Regions from separate parts of the Qipengyuania sp. L-5Y genome, predicted to be linked through region 1. Evidence: predicted binding sites of a transcription regulator. Region 1 holds the regulator's gene; the other holds the start of a gene.
What was found. The regulator LexA, encoded in region 1, represses DNA repair genes until DNA is damaged. The targets are predictions, from matches to a motif close to GTTCCNCNCTTGTTCT.
Positions count from the first base shown of each region.

Region 1 (9,778 bases):
CCACCCCGGTCGCCGCCGACCACGAAAGCCTGCGCGATGCCCTCGTTCGCGGGAATGCGACCCTTGCGCGTATCGGTCCCATTCTTGCCCACCTGATGGCGACGCCGGACCACTCCCTTTTCAGTGACGAGATCATCGCGCGTATCCGGGGAATGTGTCACCACCTCGCGTGGCAGGTCCTGCGAGCGCAGGCCGAGGCGGCAGGTCAGGCAGGCCGCGAGGCTTTTGCCGAACGACATGGCGCGGCGTTGGCGGAGCATATGCTAGCCACTCCGGGTCTGCTGGCGCATTGCCACGCCCTGGCGCTGGAATGGCAGCTGACGGAACGGCTCGAAACGCAATACGGCATCGATCCTGTACTGTCGCCGCTGGTGCAGGAGCTGATCGCATCCGAAGACAGCGGGCTGGCCAGTTCGGCAATGGCATCGCTGACGGCACAGGCGCGTTTCGCCCAGGCGCAGCGCCGAATGGAATTACCGCTGGCGGAACTGCCGGGGGACATCTTTCACGATTTGCTGATGAACTGGCGTGCCTATAGCGGGCAGCTTCGTTCCGATGCCATGATCCGGGCCGAAGCGAAGTTACGCAACGCCTTCGATGAAGGGGCCGGAAGGATCGCACTGATGTCCCGGGTGATTGCCAGCATGGGCGGCGAGGGCAGGCGGGCGCTCGTTATCGATCATGGCGGGGCAGCCTTCTATCTTACAGCATTGGCAACGCGAACCGGACAATCGAGGGTGGCGGCCGTGCTTTCGACAAATCACGAGCAGACCGCGCGTCTAGCCCTGGGACTGCGCGGCGCCGGTCTCGACAGCGCGGAAGTGGAGCGGCAGGTTCTCCGGATCGATCCGAAGGCGGTGCCCCCTCGCGAGATCGCCGAAATGCCACCTGAAGCCGCCCGACAGATCCTGTCCGAATCTGCAAGCGCTGGAGTCGTGTGATCATGGCCTCTGTCGAAAGCCGGTATATCGCAACTGCCAAGGCCGACGCCGAAGGAAGGTTGATCGAAGCGGACGAGGTGCTGGCGCGGCTGCAGCAAGCCTGTGGCGGGACCATCGGTTCCCGCATCGCCATTCCGGAGCTTCTCGCCCTTGTCGAAAAGGCCCAGAGATATGGTTTGCGCCTCGCCCGTCAGTTCGAGGCTGTGGACGGTGAAAATCGGGTCACGGCGTGGGTCGAAATAGCGCCACAGTCGAGTGACGAGGATGGAGACCCCGGCAGTACCATCGATGTGGTCAGCTGGCATAGCGAGGGTCTTCCGCCGGAAAACGACATCGAGGCTGCGCGCAGGCGTGTCGAGATAAACCGCTATCTTGCCGATTGTACCGCAAGGCTCGATTCCAGCCAGCGGCTGCTCTCCGTCGATACGCAGGCCCCCGATCTAACCGAATTTGCCGATGCGGCCCTTGCTAATGTCGGCAAGCCCTGGACGGAGCTAGTCAGTTTACCAGGCAACAGCCATCAGCAGCCGCTCCATTGGCGTCTGCTCGACGGTACGAAGTGCACCGTCGAGGGATCGAGCCGTAGCTGGACGGCACACCTCGAGCCCTTGGGGCAGCCACAACCGGGCAGCGCGGGTTTCGTCCTATACCTGACGGCCGACAGCCCGTTGTCGGCAGGCCTGACGAACGAACAGGCTGCAGGTCCCGACGGCCCCTCCTTCGGACGAGATCTGACACCTGTCCTGCGCCAACCGATCAACCGGATCATCGCCAATGCGGAAACCATCCGTACGAAGCTGGCGGGACCGCTGGCCGACGAATACAGTTCCTACGCTGCCGACATCGCGACTGCGGCCCAACACCTGCTGGCGTTGATCGACGACCTGTCCGATCTCGAAGTCGTCGAATCGGACGATTTTGCCACGGCACCAGACAGGATCGAACTGGCCGACGTCGCTCGCAGAGCCTGCGGCATATTGGGGGTGAGGGCGCGCGAAAAAGGGATCACGCTCGTGGCGCCTCCGGAAGGGGAAAGCCAGTTGGCGATCGCCGAATTCCGCCGCGTGCTGCAGATTCTGCTGAACCTTGTCGGCAATGCGATCCGGTATTCGCCGGAGGAAAGCCAGGTCTGGATCAGGCTCGATCGGATTGGAAACCGCGCGCTGATCACCGTGGCCGACCAGGGGCACGGTCTTGAAGATGCGCAAAAGGAGCAGGTTTTCGAGAAATTCGAACGCCTTGGCCGCAGCGGGGATGGGGGCTCCGGTTTGGGGCTGTATATCTCACGCCGGATCGCGCGCGCGATGGATGGCGACCTGACGGTCGAAAGCGCGCCGGGTCTTGGCGCGCGTTTTACCCTGTCGGTACCTGCGGCTGATGAAATGCGGGAAGTACCGCGTTGATCAGCGTCTGGCAGACGCCCGCCAGAACAAGAACAACCCGATCAGGAAGGTGATGCTGCCGTAGATGGCCCATTGCCGCTCGGCGAGCATGAAACTTTCTGCAGGCCACATGACAATCCCGAGGCCCTGAAGTGCCCACAGGCCTCCGGAGAGCATGAGAGCTACTCCGAAGACCATGAGGACGAAGCGCATCTTAACGATCGCCGATGGCGACATAGTCGCGCTGGGTCGGACCGGTATAGAGCTGGCGCGGACGGCCGATAACCTGTGCGGGATCCGAAATCATCTCGTTCCACTGCGCGACCCAGCCGACCGTGCGAGCAAGGGCGAAGAGGGCCGTGAACATGGTGGTCGGGAAGCCGATCGAGTTCAGGATGATGCCGGAATAGAAGTCCACATTGGGGAAGAGCTTCTTTTCCTTGAAGTAATCGTCGTTGAGCGCGAGCTCTTCGAGCCGGAGCGCGGTCTCGAAAACCGGATCGCTGACGTTGAGCGCTTCGAACACTTCGCGAAGCGTTTTCTGCATGACCGTCGCACGCGGATCGTAGTTCTTGTAGACGCGGTGACCGAAGCCCATGAGACGGAACGGGTCGTTCTTGTCCTTGGCGCGTTCGATATAATGCGGGATCTTGTCCGGCGAGCCGATTTCCTGCAGCATGTTGAGCGCGGCTTCGTTCGCGCCGCCATGCGCAGGGCCCCACAGACAGGCAATGCCGGCCGCGATGCAGGCAAAGGGATTTGCACCCGAGGAGCCGGCTAGACGTACGGTCGATGTCGACGCGTTCTGCTCGTGGTCGGCGTGAAGGATGAAAATTCGGTCCATCGCGCGCTCGATTGCAGGATGGATTTCGTATTCTTCAGCCGGAACGCCAAAGGTCATGCGCAGGAAGTTGCCGGTGTAGCTCAGCGAATTCTTCGGCTGCATGAAGGGCTGGCCGACCGAATATTTGTAGGCCATTGCCGCAATCGTCGGCATCTTCGCGATGAGGCGGTGGCTTGCGATCTTGCGCTGTTCGGGGTCCGAAATGTCGGTGCTGTCATGGTAGAACGCCGACAGCGCGCCGACCACACCGCACATGATGGCCATGGGGTGCGCGTCGCGGCGGAAACCCTGGTAAAACTGGCGCAGCTGATCGTGCACCATGGTGTGGCGGGTGATCGTGTAGGTGAAATCGTCGAGCTCGTCCTGCGACGGCAGTTCGCCGTTGAGCAGGAGGTAACTGACTTCCATGAAGCTGGAATTTTCGGCAAGCTGGCCGATCGGATAGCCGCGATGGAGCAGGACCCCTTCTTCGCCATCGATATAGGTCAGCGCGCTTTCGCAGCTTGCCGTCGACTTGTAGCCGGGATCGTAAGTGAACTTGCCCGTCGTTCCGTAAAGCTTGCGGATATCGACCACATCCGGGCCAACACTGCCCTGCAGCACGGGAAATTCCTGGGTTTGTCCACCCAGATCAAGAGTTGCCTGCTTATCGGCCACGCGTGTCTCCTCAGTCGTTCTCTTCGGTGCCTGTGGGCGAGGCCTGCGCGTCTATGCGAAGCAGCGACTCTTCCTTGCCCAACAGGACCAGCACATCGAAAATGCCGGGGGACGTGGTAGTCCCCGTCAGCGCTGCGCGCATGGGCTGCGCGAGCTTGCCAAGGCCCAGTTCGAGCTTCTCAGCATACGATTTCGTAGTGGCTTCCAGAGCCTCGCTTGTCCAGTCATTTTGCACATGCAGCATTTCCGACAATCCGGCGAGGCGCTGGCGCGCTTCATCGTCCAACAGGCCAGTGGCTTTGTCGGTCATTTCCAATGGCCGTTCCGCAAACAGAAACGCCGCGCCCTCAACCAGTTCGTTGATCGATTTCGCACGCGTCTTGAGGACCGGCATGGCCTGGGTCAGAAGATCGAGATCGGCCTGCCTGTCCATTCTCGCAGCCACGATTTTAGCAAGGCGCGCGTCGTCCGCCTCACGGATATAATGGCCGTTGAGGTTCTGGAGCTTCTTGATGTCAAAGCGCGCCGGGCCTTTGCCTACGCCGTCGAGATCGAAAAGTTCTATCGCTTCCGACTTGGTGATTTCTTCACGGTCGCCATGTCCCCAGCCGAGGCGAAGGAGATAATTGAACAGCGCTTCGGGAAGGACACCTTCTTCGTCCCGATAGCCTTCGACGCCGACAGCACCGTGGCGCTTGGACATCTTCGCACCGTCGGGCCCGTGGATCAGCGGAACATGACCATAGACCGGATCGGGCCAACCGCCCTCGATTTCATCCATGGCGCGGATGATCGGCAACTGGCGGAATGCGTTATTGAGATGATCGTCGCCGCGGATCACATGGGTTACACCCATGTCGTGATCATCCACCACAACGGCGAGCATATAGGTCGGGGTCCCGTCGGCACGCAGCAGGACATAGTCGTCGATCTCGGCATTCTTGACCGTAACCTCGCCCTGAACCGCGTCGTGGATCGTGGTTTCCCCGTCGGTCGGAACCTTCAGGCGGACGACGAACGGCGCGCCGTCCGGCGCCTCGCTTTCGCTGCGGTCACGCCAGCGGCGATCATACCGCATGGGCTGCTTGTTTGCCCGCTGTTCGGCTCGCATTTGCTCCAGCTCTTCGGGAGTGGCGAAGCACTTATAGGCGTGGCCGGCTTCCAGCAGTTTGTGGGCAACTTCGGCATGGCGTTCGGCCCGATCGGACTGGAATACGGGGGCATCGTCGAAGTTGAGACCAAGCCAGTCCAGGCCTTCGATAATCTTGTCGATAGCGTCTTGGGTGCTGCGTTTCTGGTCGGTATCCTCGATCCGCAGAAGCGTGCGGCCGCCGTGATGGCGCGCATAGAGCCAGTTGAACAGTGCCGTCCGCGCACCTCCGATATGCAAATAACCGGTAGGAGAGGGAGCGAAGCGGGTGACGACCGGGGAATCCTTGCGGTCACTATCGCTTGCCATTTTCTCTCATTTCCTTTCAAACACTTGCATGGCGAGGCAGGGGACGCCTTCAATACCTATGGGGGATGCGGGCGATACGGCCCACGAGACAGTGCCGCGCACTTGGCGTACGCACGGTGTCTTGTCCAGTTCCGCGCACAAGTTTGAAGCGTTTCTGGAGGCCGCCGAGTTCGACCGCGGGCCCTGGCTTACCGTTGCGTTCGGGTGCGGGATCGGACTGTGGTTCTATCTTGCCGCACCGTGGCAGTGGGTCGCGATGATTTCAGCATTCTTGGGAATGGCTGTTCTCTCGTGGGCGGGTTGGCGCCATCAGCCCGGCCGCGCATTCACTCTTGCCGCAGTTATTTCATTGGCTCTGGCCGTTGCTGCAGGCGCGTCGGTCGTGTGGGCCCGATCGGCGATGGTGGGCGCAGAACCGATTGCCTATCCACGTTTCGAGCGGATCGATGGGCGGGTCCTGAGCCGGGAAGAGCAGCCGGCCGAAGACAGGGTTAGGCTGGTCCTGGCCGCGCGCGACGGCGAGACGGGAAAAGCGCACGCATATCGGGTCAATGTGCCGCTGTCTGCGGACAGCCCGGAATTGCGAGAAGGTGCCAGGGTCAGGCTGTCGGCACGCCTCATGCCTCCGTCACCGCCGATCGTTCCCGGTGCGTACAACTTCGCCAGACGAGCCTGGTTCGATGGGCTTGCCGCAACTGGATCGGCTGTCGGCGATGTTGAGATCATCGAGCCGCCTGGCGCATCCCGACTGTCCATAGCATCCGCTCAGAGACAGCTCTCGCGATATGTTCGAGCCAATCTCGAAGGAACGTCAGGCGCCATCGCAGCTACCCTGGCGAGCGGCGACCGCGGAGCCATTCCCGAAGCGGACGAAGAGGCGATGCGAGATTCCGGGCTGACCCATTTGCTGTCTATCAGCGGCCTTCACGTGAGCGCGATCATAGCTGCGACCTATTTCCTGGTTCTGAAGCTGTTGGCCTTCTGGCCTTGGCTGACGCTGCGCATCCGGCTGCCGCTGGTGGCCGCCGGGGCATCGGCTATCGCTGGTATTGGCTATACACTGCTTACCGGCGCCGAAGTGCCGACCGTGCGTAGCTGTATCGGAGCTCTGCTCGTACTCGTCGCTTTGGCTGTAGGACGAGAACCACTGTCCATGCGGATGATCGCCGTCGCGGCGGGAGTCGTGCTCGCGTTGTGGCCGGAATCGCTCGTCGGGCCGAGTTTCCAGATGAGTTTTGCGGCAGTCATCGCCATCGTATCGCTCCACAATGTGCGTGCGGTACGGGACTTTCTCGCACCGCGACAGGAGAGCTGGCTGCGTCGCATGTCGAGACGGGCGGCAATGCTGTTCCTGACCGGACTGGTCATCGAGTTGGCCTTGATGCCAATCGTCTTATTCCATTTCCATCGCGCCGGCGTTTATGGAGCGGCGGCCAATCTGATCGCCATTCCGCTGGTCACATTCATATCGATGCCGCTGGTGGCGCTTGCTTTGGCGCTCGATCTGATCGGAGCGGGCGCGCCGGCGTGGTGGCTGGTGGGCAAGTCGCTCGACCTGCTGCTGGCCATTGCCCATTTCTTCGCCGAGCAGCCGGGGTCGGTCAAACTTGCGCCGCGTATCGGCATGGGAGCGATAGGGTTATACGTGGGCGGGGCGCTCTGGCTGGCGTTATGGCACGGCAGGGCGCGCCTGCTGGGTTTTGGGCCAATTATCGCCTCTGCCGTGCTGATGATCACCGCCCCGATACCCGATATCCTCATTACGCGTGACGGACGCGACATAGGCGTTGCCAACGAGGCCGAACGGTTGCTGGTTCTGCACGATCGTGAAGGCGGATATGCTCAGGACAATCTGCTCGAACTGGCCGGTACGGATCAGATCCCTATCGAGATTGCCGACTGGCTGCGCAGCCGGTGCAGCGACCAGTTTTGCGTCTTCTCCCTAGAACGGGGTGGGCGACCCTGGTCCGTCCTCGTCGCCCGCAATAGAGATCTCGTGGAAGAGCGGGCACTGGCCGCGGCTTGCATGCGGGCCGACATCGTCATTGCCGACCGGTATCTGCCGTACAGTTGTCGGCCGCGCTGGCTCAAAGCGGACAGAAGATTTCTCGACCGGGAAGGGGGCGCTTCGATCTACCTGGCAGATCAACGGATCGATACGGTCGCCCAGGATCAGGGCGAGCATGGATGGTGGCGCGCGCCGCGTGAGTAGGCGCGCGCCAGCAAATCAGTGGTAGCGGCGGAGCAGGCCCGCCAGTTTTCCCTGAACCTGAACCCGGTGGGGTTCATAAACTTGCGCTTCGTATGCGCCGTTGGCCGGATCGAGCACGACGCGGCCTGCATCCTTGCGAAGGTATTTCAGGGTCGCTTCTTCGTTGTCGACCAGCGCCACGACAATCTCGCCATCGCGGGCCGTGTCCGTGCGTTTTACCAGAGCGAAGTCGCCATCGAAGATCCCGGCTTCGATCATGGAATCTCCGGAAACCTCCAAGGCATAATGTTCGCCCGGACCGAGCAGCGCGGCCGGCACGGGCATGCTGGACTGACCTTCGATCGCTTCGATCGGGGCGCCGGCGGCAATCCGCCCATGAAGCGGAACATCGATGATATCGTTGGCCGGTTCGGGCGCCACCGCCTTTGCCGGGATAGCAGCCGATACGGCATCATTTGCCGCCACCGGAGCGGGCGACCCCATCACGGCATTTTCAGGAAGCTTGACTACTTCCAGCGCACGCGCCCGATTGGGGAGGCGCCGGATGAAGCCACGTTCTTCGAGCGCCGAGATCAGGCGGTGTACGCCCGACTTGCTCTTCAGATCGAGCGCTTCCTTCATTTCTTCGAAGCTGGGGGAAATGCCGGTGTCTTCCAGACGTTGCTGGATGAACCGGATCAATTCGTGCTGCTTGGCGGTCAGCATTGTGCGAACTCCGTATCGCGTGTTCACGAAAGCCGTGAACGAATGCGGAACAATTAAGCAACCAAAATTGCAAAGTCAAGCAATTCAGCCGTTCCTTGCGGAACAACCGTTCATGGTTCGATCCGGATCAGCACGCTGAGAAACCGCTGACGTTAAGCTTTTCGGACGGGCAGGGGAGACATGGACCACATGGACCACTGTCCAAGGGGATAAAAAGTCACCCCGCACCGAGGCCGAAATCGTGCCAGAACGCAGCGGGCTTGGTCTGGAGCTGATACCTTTAACCGGTCAGCAGCGTGTAGGACAGATCAGTTCCCGAGCAGCATGCGAGTTGCCGCTTCGACATCGCATTGGCGCATCAGGCTTTCGCCGACCAGGAAGCTGTTCACCCCGGCGTGTGACAAGCGCTGGCAGTCTTCGAACCGAGAAATGCCGCTTTCGCCGACCAGAAGCGAACCTTCAGGTGCCAGAGGCGCCAAGGCTTCGGTCGTGACGAGATCGGTCGAGAAGGTCCGCAGGTCCCGGTTGTTCACGCCAATGAGGCGCGACTGTAGCAATGCTGCACGTTCCATCTCTGCGTGATCATGGACTTCTACCAATACGTCCATGCCATATTCCACCGCGGCCCGTTCGATCTCCACCATCGCACCATCATCGAGTGCGGCGACTATGATCAGGATCGCATCAGCGCCGAGTGCGCGCGCTTCGGCCACCTGCCAAGTATCGACCATGAAATCCTTGCGCAGGACGGGCAATTCGCAGGCCGATCGCGCTTCGACCAGATAATCTTCGTGACCCTGAAAATACGGGGCGTCGGTGAGAACCGAAAGGCACGCAGCGCCCCCTGCAGCATAGGCGCGGGCATGGGCAGCGGGATGGAAATCTTCCCGGATCACGCCCTTCGAGGGTGAAGCCTTCTTGATTTCGGCGATGAGGCCGAAGCCGGACCGTTCCGCACGTTCGAGCGCAGAGCGGAAACCACGCGGGGCGGTCTGTTCGCGAGCGGAAGCGTCGAGATCGGCCAGCGACCGCATGCGCTTGCGTGCGGCCACTTCTTCTCTTTTGGTGGCGCAGATTTGTTCTAGCTTGTTCATATCAGGCGGCCATTGCGATCCAGCTTTCGAGCAAGGTCCTGGCTTTGCCGGAATCCAGTGCTTCGGCGGCGATTTCGGCGCCTTCCGTCCAGTCGTCTGTACGGTCGGCGACGATCATAGTGGCCGCGGCGTTGAAAAGTACCGCGTCGCGATAAGGTCCGGGTGTGCCCGCAAGCAGGGCTTCCAACGCGCGGGCATTGTGACGGGGATCGCCACCGCGAATAGCCTCGACCGGTGCGTGGGGCAGATTGGCATGTACCGCGAGCACCCGGCGCATCTCGAAATCGTTGCCCTGAACGTCAGCCAGTTCGTTGCCGCCGGCAAGGCTCAGTTCGTCCAGCCCTTCGTCGCCCGAGGCGATGAAAGTGCGGTCGGTGCCCAGCTTTGCCTTGGCTGCGGCATAGATGGGGACATAGGCCGGGCGCGCGATACCGATAAGCTGCCGCTTCACGCCGGCCGGATTCGAAAGCGGACCCATCAGATT
Region 1 covers NZ_JBSXOM010000032.1:12,725-22,502, reverse strand. Annotated here, with positions in the region: gene AC13F2_RS13740 (hypothetical protein) at 1-941, shown strand, start outside; gene AC13F2_RS13735 (sensor histidine kinase) at 944-2,344, shown strand; gene AC13F2_RS13730 (hypothetical protein) at 2,345-2,536, opposite strand; gene AC13F2_RS13725 (citrate synthase) at 2,538-3,824, opposite strand; gene gltX (glutamate--tRNA ligase) at 3,835-5,283, opposite strand; gene AC13F2_RS13715 (ComEC/Rec2 family competence protein) at 5,312-7,495, shown strand; gene lexA (transcriptional repressor LexA) at 7,511-8,200, opposite strand; gene trpC (indole-3-glycerol phosphate synthase TrpC) at 8,509-9,294, opposite strand; gene trpD (anthranilate phosphoribosyltransferase) at 9,296-9,778, opposite strand, start outside.

Region 2 (9,778 bases), on a different contig from region 1:
AACTTGTCCGACTTCGGCTTCTTCGAAAACCAGACTGAACAGGAACCGGGGCAGGGGGTCACGCCTTACCGGCTCAATACACCCCTCTATTCGGACGGCGCCGAAAAACTGCGTTTCGTCTATCTGCCCGATGGCGCAGCGATGAAGGCGCAAGGCGAAGGACTGGTCGACATTCCCGTAGGAGGGGCGCTGATCAAGACTTTCGCATTCGATCAGGATGGCGGGCGCCGCCTGATCGAAACGCGTGTGCTGCTGCATCGCGCGGATGGCTGGCTGGCACTGCCTTACGTCTGGAATGACGAACAGACCGAGGCGCGGCTGGCCATTGCAGGCGCGCGTGTCGATGTCACGACACTGGGCGGGGAGGCTATCAGCTACCGCGTTCCGAACAAGAACCAGTGCAAGGAATGCCATGGCCTCGGCGGTGCGGTTACTCCGATTGGACCTAAGGCGCGAAACCTGTCGCGCGAATGGCTCGGCAAAATGGTCGCCTCGGCCTATCTCGATGCGGTCCCGGATGGATCGGACCAGTTGCCGATCTGGGAATTGCGCCAGAGTGCGGATCTGGCCGATGCCGCGCGTGGCTATCTGGACGTCAATTGCGCGCATTGCCATCAGCCCGATGCGACAGCTTCCAACAGCGGGCTGGACCTGCGTTGGGAACAGAAGTCACCGGATGCGATCGGGATCGGCAAACGCCCGGTTGCCGCCGGTCGCGGGGCTGGCGGCCACATGTTCGATATCGTGCCGGGTTCGCCCGACACATCCATCCTGACCTATCGCATGGCCAGCGCCGAGCCCGGTGTTGCGATGCCCGAGCTTGGCAAATCCACAGTCGATGACGACGGGCTGGATATAGTACGACGCTGGATCGCACGGATGACACCGTGACGTTCGCACGCTCGTCTGCTGGCGGGAATACCTCGTTTTGGGCCTTCTTGGACACACTGGCGCAGAAGCATCGAAAAGCGATGGAACCGCCTCTGGCGCAACCCGTTCTAACCCCCTGATACGTGGGCAAACTGCGATCAGGTTGATTTCAGGGCGGAAAAGGACGGACGGTTGCGGAAACTCGGCATTATCGGGGGCATGAGTTGGATTTCCACTCGGGCATATTACGAACGGATCAATAAAATCGTGCAGAAGAAGGCGCCGCCGATGGCGAGCCCTCCGATGCTGATCGAAAGTCTGGACTATGCGCCAATCGCGGCGGCCAAGAACGCCGACGATTGGGACAGCATCGCTTCGACGCTGGTAGAATCTGCCCGGCGGCTGGAAGCTGGCGGAGCCGAAGGGCTCGTCATGGCAGCCAATACGATGCACAAGGTCTATGATCGCCTGACCGAAGCCGTCTCCATTCCGGTGCTCCACATCGCCGATTGCGTTGGCAAGGCGATGGAGGAAGACGACTGCAAGAACGCCGCGCTTCTGGGTACCCGTTTCGTGATGACGGAAAGCTTCTATCGCCAGCGTCTCGTTTCGCATGGCGTGGACCTGCTCGCGCCCGATCAGGGTGATGTCGAACTCGTCGACGGGATCATTTACAAGGAACTCATGCTCGGCCGGGTCACACGCGATGCCGAACGCGCGCTCAAGACCATCATTACGATGAAGGAAAAAGAAGGGGCGGAAGCCATCGTGCTCGCCTGCACCGAACTCGAACTCGTCGTCGATACCGACGCCAACGTGCTCCCGGTCTACAATTCCACCGATATTCACTGCCGGGCTGCGGCGGATTGGATTCTGTCCTGACCTGATCCGGACGACGAACCCGGCCTCTGCGCCGCACAACCTGCCGAAAATCCGCCGGGTTCGCTTTTCGTTCACGTTGTCGCCCCCCTGCCGCTGACCTAAGCGTCGCCGCGCATGCACACAGCACCCTACGCATCCGATCCCGCCGCAAGTCGCGGGCGCGAGTTTCCCGAGGAACGAGCAGGTTCGCGCGGCCCCCGCAGCGAATTCCAGCGTGACCGCGACCGGATTGTCCATTCCATCGCATTCCGGCGCCTGCGATCGAAGACGCAGGTCTTCATCGCACCGGATGGTGACCACTACCGCACGCGCCTGACACACAGTCTGGAAGTGGCCCAGGTCGGTCGGGTAATCGCACGCGAACTGGGCCTTAACGAAGATCTGACGGAGGCGCTTTGTCTCGGGCATGATATCGGACATCCGCCTTTCGGACATGCAGGCGAAAAAGCGCTCGAACAGGCAATGGTCCATGCGGGCGGCTATGATCACAATGCTCAGGGCCTGCGCACCCTGGCCCGGCTCGAAGGTCCCTATTGCGACCACGATGGCTTGAACCTGACGTGGGAAACGCTTGAAGGTCTGGCCAAGCACAACGGCCCCGTGGCGGCTCCCAGCTGGGCGCTTGCTGAAATCGATCAGGCGTTTTCCCTCGAACTGTCGACCTGGCCCTCGCTCGAAGCGCAGGTCGCCGCTGTTGCGGACGATATCGCCTATGACAATCACGACATAGACGATGGTCTGCGCGCAGGTTTCCTCTCGCTCGACGATCTGCTCTCGCTCGACTGGCTTGCCGATCAATGGCGCGAAGTCGAACGGCGGTTTCCTCACGCCCCGCGCGATCGCCAGCAGCGCGAGCTCGTCAGGACGCAGATCGGGTTGATGGTAAACGACGTGATCACGCAAACCCGCGCGCAGACCAGCGGGATCATGAGCGTCGACGAAGTGCGCACAGCAGGGCGCCAACTGGCCACTTTCACTCCGGCGATGCGCGAGCACGAGCGTAGGCTCAAGCGGTTCATGTACGATCGGCTGTATTATCACGATGAACAGATCGCGACGGCTGAACATGCCCGGGACGTCATTGCCCGCCTGTTCGCAGCCTACCATCAGGATGAAACCAATCTGCCTTCACCGTGGCTTGCATCGCTGCCGAAACAGGAACCGGAGCGCAGCCGCCATATCGCCGATTTCATCGCGGGTATGACCGATCGTTATGCCATCGATCAGTGTCGGCGCATTTACGGTCGTGCCCCTGAGGGACTGAGCAATGTCTGATACGATCCGCATCGCGTTGATCGGCGCAACGGGGCTGATCGGCACGACGGTTATCGGTCAGTGCATCGGGCGCGAGGACGTTCGCCTGACGGGCATTGCGCGGCGCGAAATGAAGTTGCCTCGCGGTATTCGGATGGAACTTTTCGTCGCTGAACCTGCCAAGTGGGGCGAAGTAATCGAGGCGATACGGCCCACGGCTCTGATTTGTGCGCTGGGTACGACGTGGAAGAAAGCTGGCGAGGAAGAAGCGGCGTTCCGCGCCGTCGATCATGATCTGGTTCTGGAAACCGCGCAGGCTGCCAGGAAACTGGATGTAGAACGTTTCGTCCATGTCAGCTCTGCAGGCGCGGATCCAATGTCGAGCAAGTTCTATCTGAAAGTGAAGGGTGAGGTCGAGCGGGAACTGACCAAGATGCGCTTCGGCCGGTTGGACATACTGCGGCCCGGCCTTCTGATCGGAAAGCGCGAGGGCGATCGCCGTCCAGCGGAACGGTTTGGTATCGCGGCGGCGCCTTTGGGCAACCTCCTGCTGCACGGCAGCTACCGCCGGTTCCGCGCAATAAGGGCCGACAGTGTCGCCCAGGCTGCGCTTGCGCTTGCCAAACGGGCGGCGAGGGGCCGGTTCGTCCATGACAATGACGGCATACTGCGCGCAGCGAAGACGTTACCGCAGATCGAACACGACGCGACTTAGAGCCTAAGGAGATCCGGCATGTGGGATACGGTTTTCAGCACTGCGAACCTGCTCGCCATGGCCATGTGGGCCGGATTGATACTGCTTCCGCGCTGGCCGGCATTGCTGGCTGCTGTCCTTTACGCAGGGGTCGGCCTGTTGAGCTTTGCGTATCTCGTCGGGCTCGTGGGCATCCTTACTGAAACGTTCGATCCGGGTGGCTCAAGCGGCTCGGCCAGCTTTTCGACGATCGAAGGCGTACGCGCGATTTTTGCCAGCGATGGAGGTGTGACCATCGGGTGGATACATTACCTCGCCTTCGACCTCTTCGCCGGCTTGTGGATCGCGCGCGATGCCGACGCGAAGAACTTCTCCCGGCTTGTCCAGGCACCGATCCTGGTGGCCACCTTCATGGCCGGGCCGGTTGGACTGTTTCTATGGCTCGTAATTCGGGAAAAACGCGCCCGGTCAGCCGGTCGCTGGAAGTGACGCGAAACAGGTTGCACGAAGCAACCGAGATGGCATGATGCTGCAAAAGCTGTCAAAAGCGGAGAGGCTTCATGACTGAAACGCAAAAGCTCACATTCGATGAGCTCATCCACCACTGGGCGCTTGAAAAACCGGATCAGGTTGCGCTCGAACAGGATGGCGATGCGCTGACCTTTTCTCAGCTCGAGGAGCGCTCGCGCAGAATTGTTTCCATGCTGCGAACGCACGGGCTGGCCAAGGGCGACAGGATTGCCTGGCTGGGCAAGAATGCGCGCCATTATTTCGAACTGTTCTATTCGGCTGCGCGCATGGGCGTGGTCATGGTCCCGATCGGCTGGCGACTGGCTGCACCGGAGATCGCCTATATCATCGAAGACACCGGGGCGCGGCTGCTGTTTACCGGGGAAGGGTTCGATGATCTTGCTGCCCTGGCTTGCAGCCAGATGGAAAGCCCACCCCAAGTAATCGATACGCGCGGTGCGCAGGCCGAAATTGCTTCTGCACCCGCCGACGATTTTATAGGGGCCGGGCCTCAGGACGCAGTCCTCCAGCTCTACACGTCTGGCACCACAGGGAATCCCAAGGGCGCGGTCCTGACGAATGCCAATCTCTTTTCGCTACGCCAGCCGGCGGAAGAGGCGGCCCAACCATGGTCGAGCTGGGATGATGATGAAGCAATCCTCATCTGCATGCCATGCGCGCACATCGGCGGAACCGGTTTGGGGATCATGGCGCTGGCTGCCGGCATACGCGGAATTGTGCAGGCCGAATTCACACCCGATGGCGTGCTGGACGGATTCGAACAGGGGATCACCCGGCTCTTCATCGTCCCGGCCGCGTTGCAGATGGTCGTTCACCATCCGCGCGCGAGGAATACCGATATGTCGGGGGTCAAATACGTCATGTATGGCGCTGCACCGATCCCCCTCGATCTTCTACGCGAAGCCGTCCAGACCATTCCGGATGCGGGCTTTCTGCAATGCTATGGCATGACGGAAACAACCGGCACGATCGCGATGCTGCCACCGGAGGACCATTGTCTCGAAGGCAACGAGCGCATGAAATCGGCGGGCAGGGCGGTTCCGGGCGCAGAGCTCAAGGTGGTGGGTGACGACGGCGAGGAACTACCCATCGGCGAGGTGGGCGAGCTGATCTGCAAAAGCCCCTCGAACATGGCTGGCTACTGGAACCTTCCAGACGCGACGACGGCGGCGCTCAAGGACGGCTGGATGCATACAGGGGATGCCGCCTATATGGACCGGGATGGCTATGTGTACATTCAGGACCGCATGAAGGACATGATCATATCGGGCGGCGAGAACGTCTATCCGGCGCAGGTGGAAAGCGCGATCTACGGTCATCCGGCGGTGGGAGAGGTTGCGGTGATCGGCGTACCCGACGAAACCTGGGGCGAAGCGGTCAAGGCCTGTGTGGTGCCAAAGCCGGGCCAGGTGCTGGATCCCGACGACGTCATTGCCTTCACGCGCGAGCGGCTGGCCGGTTTCAAGGTGCCCAAGACGGTGGATCTCATTCCGGAAATGCCGCGCAACGCCAGCGGCAAGATCCTGCGGCGCGAGCTGCGGGCCCCTTACTGGCAAGGGCGGGACAGGCAGGTCAATTGAAACGTCATGCACCCGCTACGGCCCGCAATTCGGGACCGATTGCCAACGTGCTGGCGCAGGAACTACCCGCCAGCGGACTGGTCCTCGAAATCGCCAGCGGCACGGGCGAACACGCCCTGTTCATGGCCAGCCGCTTTCCCGAACTGACCTGGCAGCCGAGCGATTTCGATCAGGAAGCGGTGGAGTCGATCGACGCGTGGGCCAGCGAAGCAAAGCTCGCCAACCTGCGGCCCGCAATCCAACTCGACGCATCCCAGCCCCCCTGGCCTGTTGGAAATGCAGACGCCATCCTATGCGTGAATATGGTTCACATCAGCCCATGGAGGGCGACCGAAGGCCTCTTTGCCGGAGCAAGGCGTATCCTGACCGGCAACGCCCCCCTGATCCTCTATGGCCCCTATATCGAGAACGACACCGACACGGCGCCCTCGAACCTCGAATTCGACGCCAGCCTCAAAGCACATAACCCCGAATGGGGCCTCCGGCAGATTTCCGATTTGGATGATCTGGCACGCTCCGAACGCCTTCACCGTACCGCGCGGCACCCAATGCCCGCGAACAACCTTATGCTGGTCTACAGGCCCGCTCCCCACCCCAAATGAAAACGCCCGCCAGTGGCGGGCGCTCTCGATGTGAGGTGGTCAGGCCTTTAGATTTCGTCGTCCACCGTGTTTGCGGCGGATTCGAGATCGTCACCGGCACCGCGAACGGTGTTGCAGGCTGCGGCGGTCAGCGTCATCGAAGTGATGCCGAGTGCAAGCAGGATTTTCTTGATCATGGTTCTTCCTTCCCGAAAAGGCGCCCTGATTGGGTTCCGGGTACAGAACGGGAGATGATGCAACCGGTTCCCGAGGCAATTGAACCTGAGCCGCAGCATATCCATATGCTCGCGCCATGGCCGAGCCCGACTTTCTTCTTTTTGCCAGCGATGCCGAACTCGCCGCGTTCTGGGGCGGTACTTTCCTGCTGATCGCATTGATCTGCATGTTGATGGAGCGGCGCAGGTCCAGGCGCCGCGAAATCAACCGCGTAGGCTGGATGCCATGGACAGGGCTTTTCCTGGTTTTGGCTGTGTTCGGAGGTGGTCTGCTGGCACTATCCGTCCCGGTAATCTTGCGGGGATAGTGATCAGTACCCGTTACAGACAGGCTTCGAGATAAGCCTGGTCGAAGCCGAATTGCCGCGCTTTTTCGAGCGTATAGGGGCGCAGGCCCGACGAGCGAAATTCGCCCAAGATCTTGCCATCTTCGCTCTCGTCCAAATATTCGAATTTGAACAGTTCCTGGGTAACGATCACATCGCCTTCCATCCCGATCACCTCGGTGATGTTAGTGGTGCGGCGCGAACCATCGCGAAGGCGCTTCACCTGCACGATGAGGTCGACAGATTCCGCAATCTGGCGCGAGATGGCTTCTTTCGGAATCTTGATGTCACCCATCAGGATCATGTTTTCCATACGGCCGAGACATTCGCGTGGACTGTTCGCGTGGAGCGTACACATCGAGCCATCGTGGCCGGTGTTCATGGCGGCGAGGAGGTCGAAACATTCCGCGCCACGGATTTCGCCGAGAATGATACGGTCCGGACGCATACGCAGGGCGTTCTTCACGAGATCGCCGATGGTGATGGCGCCTTGGCCCTCAAGGTTCGGGGGGCGGGTTTCGAGTGGCAGCCAGTGCGGCTGCTGCAGGCGCAACTCGGCCGCGTCCTCGATAGTGAGAACGCGCTCGCCTGGGTCGATCATCTTCGACAGGGCGTTGAGCATGGTCGTCTTACCCGAACCGGTGCCGCCCGAAATGACGATGTTCATCCGGCATGCGCCCGCGATCTTCAATGCGGTACACATCTTTTCGCTCATCGAACCGAAGTCCTTGAGCATGTCGAGCGTGATCGGCTTTTCGGAGAATTTACGAATGGAAATGGCCGTGCCGCGCAGACTGAGCGGCGGCACGATGACGTTGACGCGCGATCCATCCTTGAGGCGCGCGTCGGCCAGAGGCGTGGTCTGATCGACGCGGCGACCGACCTGGTTCACAATACGCTGGGCAATCTGGAAGAGGTGGGTTTCATCGCGGAACTTGATCGGCGCGATGATTAGTTTGCCCTTCTTCTCAATATATGTCTGGTCGGGTCCGTTCACCATGATGTCCGACACGTCGGGATCATTCAGCAACTCTTCGAGCGGGCCAAATCCCAGCAGCTCGTCGACCAGCACTTTTTCGAGCGCAAATTGTTCGCGGCGGTTGAGCGTAACCTTCAGCTCGGCCAGCACTTCCATGATGATCGGACGAAATTCTTCCGACAGTTCATCCTTGGACAAGGTGGCGGCGGCTTCCGGGTCCACGCGTTCGAGCAGGCGCGGGAGGACCTGCTCTTTAATCTTGTGAACGCTTGCTTCGAAACCCCCGACCTGACTCTCGCCAGAGTGGGTGGTGTTCATGCGCTCGTCCAGGCGGGACATCGCGTCGCTACTGCCGGCTGACATGCCAGTTGCCGTTGGCGCGTTTGCAGGAAGGGGCGGGAATTGTTCGCCGCCCGAAGATCCGGAATCCTTCGACTGCTCAGGCGTGGCTGTACCTCCACGCATGGGTTTCGCTACGCCAAATTGCGGACGCGCACCGGCACCCATTCCTGCCGGTCCGTTTTTCCGTCCGAATGCGCTCATTGTCGGTAACCCCCGAGGTATCTCTTGATTCGCCTGGCGCAACCCTGCCCATTCGCGGCAAAGCCCGTGTCTCGAAGCTTGGTGAATAAAATGGAAACCTTGATTTTTCCCTAATGGCTGGCCGTTGCAACGCGGTGTCTGACCTGCAGCAGAGTGCCCTGCGGGCGAAACATCGACTGCGCCGATTGATTGCACAGTGAGAACCGCTAAGTCTGCCCCGGCAGCGCTTATCGGAGAATGCGATCCATGTGCGGAATTATCGGTATTGTCGGCAACAAACCCGTGGCGGAGCGCCTCGTCGATGGTTTGCGCAGGATGGAATACCGCGGATACGATAGCGCCGGGATATGCACGATACACGAGGGCGCGCTCGTTCGCCGTAGAGCCGAAGGCAAGCTCAACAACCTCATTGCGGAATTGGCGGACAATCCGGCCCCGGGCGAGATCGGAATTGCTCATACTCGCTGGGCAACGCACGGGGCGCCGACCGCGAAGAACGCCCATCCACATGCTACCGAGCACGTAGCGCTCGTTCACAACGGGATCATCGAAAACTTCAAGGAACTGCGCGCCGAACTGCGCGATGCAGGTCGTACTCTGGAGAGCGACACCGATAGTGAGGTGGTGGCGCATCTTGTTTCAAGGCTCGTTGAAACCGGCCACAGCCCTCAGGAAGCTGTTGCAGATGTTCTGCCCCGTCTGCGTGGAGCCTTTGCGCTCGCGATAGCATTCCGCGATCATCCAGACATTCTGATTGGTGCCCGTAGAGGATCCCCGCTTGTCGTTGGGTATGGCGTAAACGAGACCTACATCGGTTCCGACGCGCTGGCGCTTGCGCCGCTCACGCAGGAAATCAGCTATCTCGAAGAAGGCGACTGGGTTGTGGTCACGCGTGATGGCGCGTCGATTTACGATGCGGAAAATACTGCGGTGACACGTGAAATTCGCAACTCGGGTGCGTCGGCCGCAGCCGTGGAAAAAGGCAATTATCGCCATTTCATGCAGAAAGAGATCTTCGAACAGCCGACGGTGGTGGCCCAGACGCTGGGTTCCTATCTACGCCAATCGGATAATTCGGTCGCCCTGCCACAATTCGATTTCGATATTTCGCGCATCAAGCGCATCACCATCGTTGCCTGCGGAACATCCTATTACGCAGGGATGGTTGCGAAATACTGGTTCGAGCAGTTCGCGCGGGTTCCGGTCGACATCGATGTGGCTTCCGAGTTCCGCTATCGCGAACCGGTGCTTGAGGAAGGCGGCCTCGCGCTGTTCATTTCCCAGAGCGGAGAAACGGCCGAT
Region 2 covers NZ_JBSXOM010000031.1:420,545-430,322, forward strand. Annotated here, with positions in the region: gene AC13F2_RS12940 (SO2930 family diheme c-type cytochrome) at 1-891, shown strand, start outside; gene AC13F2_RS12945 (aspartate/glutamate racemase family protein) at 1,063-1,752, shown strand; gene AC13F2_RS12950 (deoxyguanosinetriphosphate triphosphohydrolase) at 1,867-3,027, shown strand; gene AC13F2_RS12955 (NAD(P)H-binding protein) at 3,020-3,721, shown strand; gene AC13F2_RS12960 (ABA4-like family protein) at 3,740-4,189, shown strand; gene AC13F2_RS12965 (fatty acid--CoA ligase) at 4,261-5,811, shown strand; gene AC13F2_RS12970 (DUF938 domain-containing protein) at 5,808-6,413, shown strand; gene AC13F2_RS12975 (hypothetical protein) at 6,461-6,589, opposite strand; gene AC13F2_RS12980 (hypothetical protein) at 6,706-6,936, shown strand; gene AC13F2_RS12985 (TadA family conjugal transfer-associated ATPase) at 6,950-8,476, opposite strand; gene glmS (glutamine--fructose-6-phosphate transaminase (isomerizing)) at 8,723-9,778, shown strand, end outside.
Region 2: the regulator LexA is predicted to act here: its motif matches at 1,811-1,826, upstream of AC13F2_RS12950 (deoxyguanosinetriphosphate triphosphohydrolase).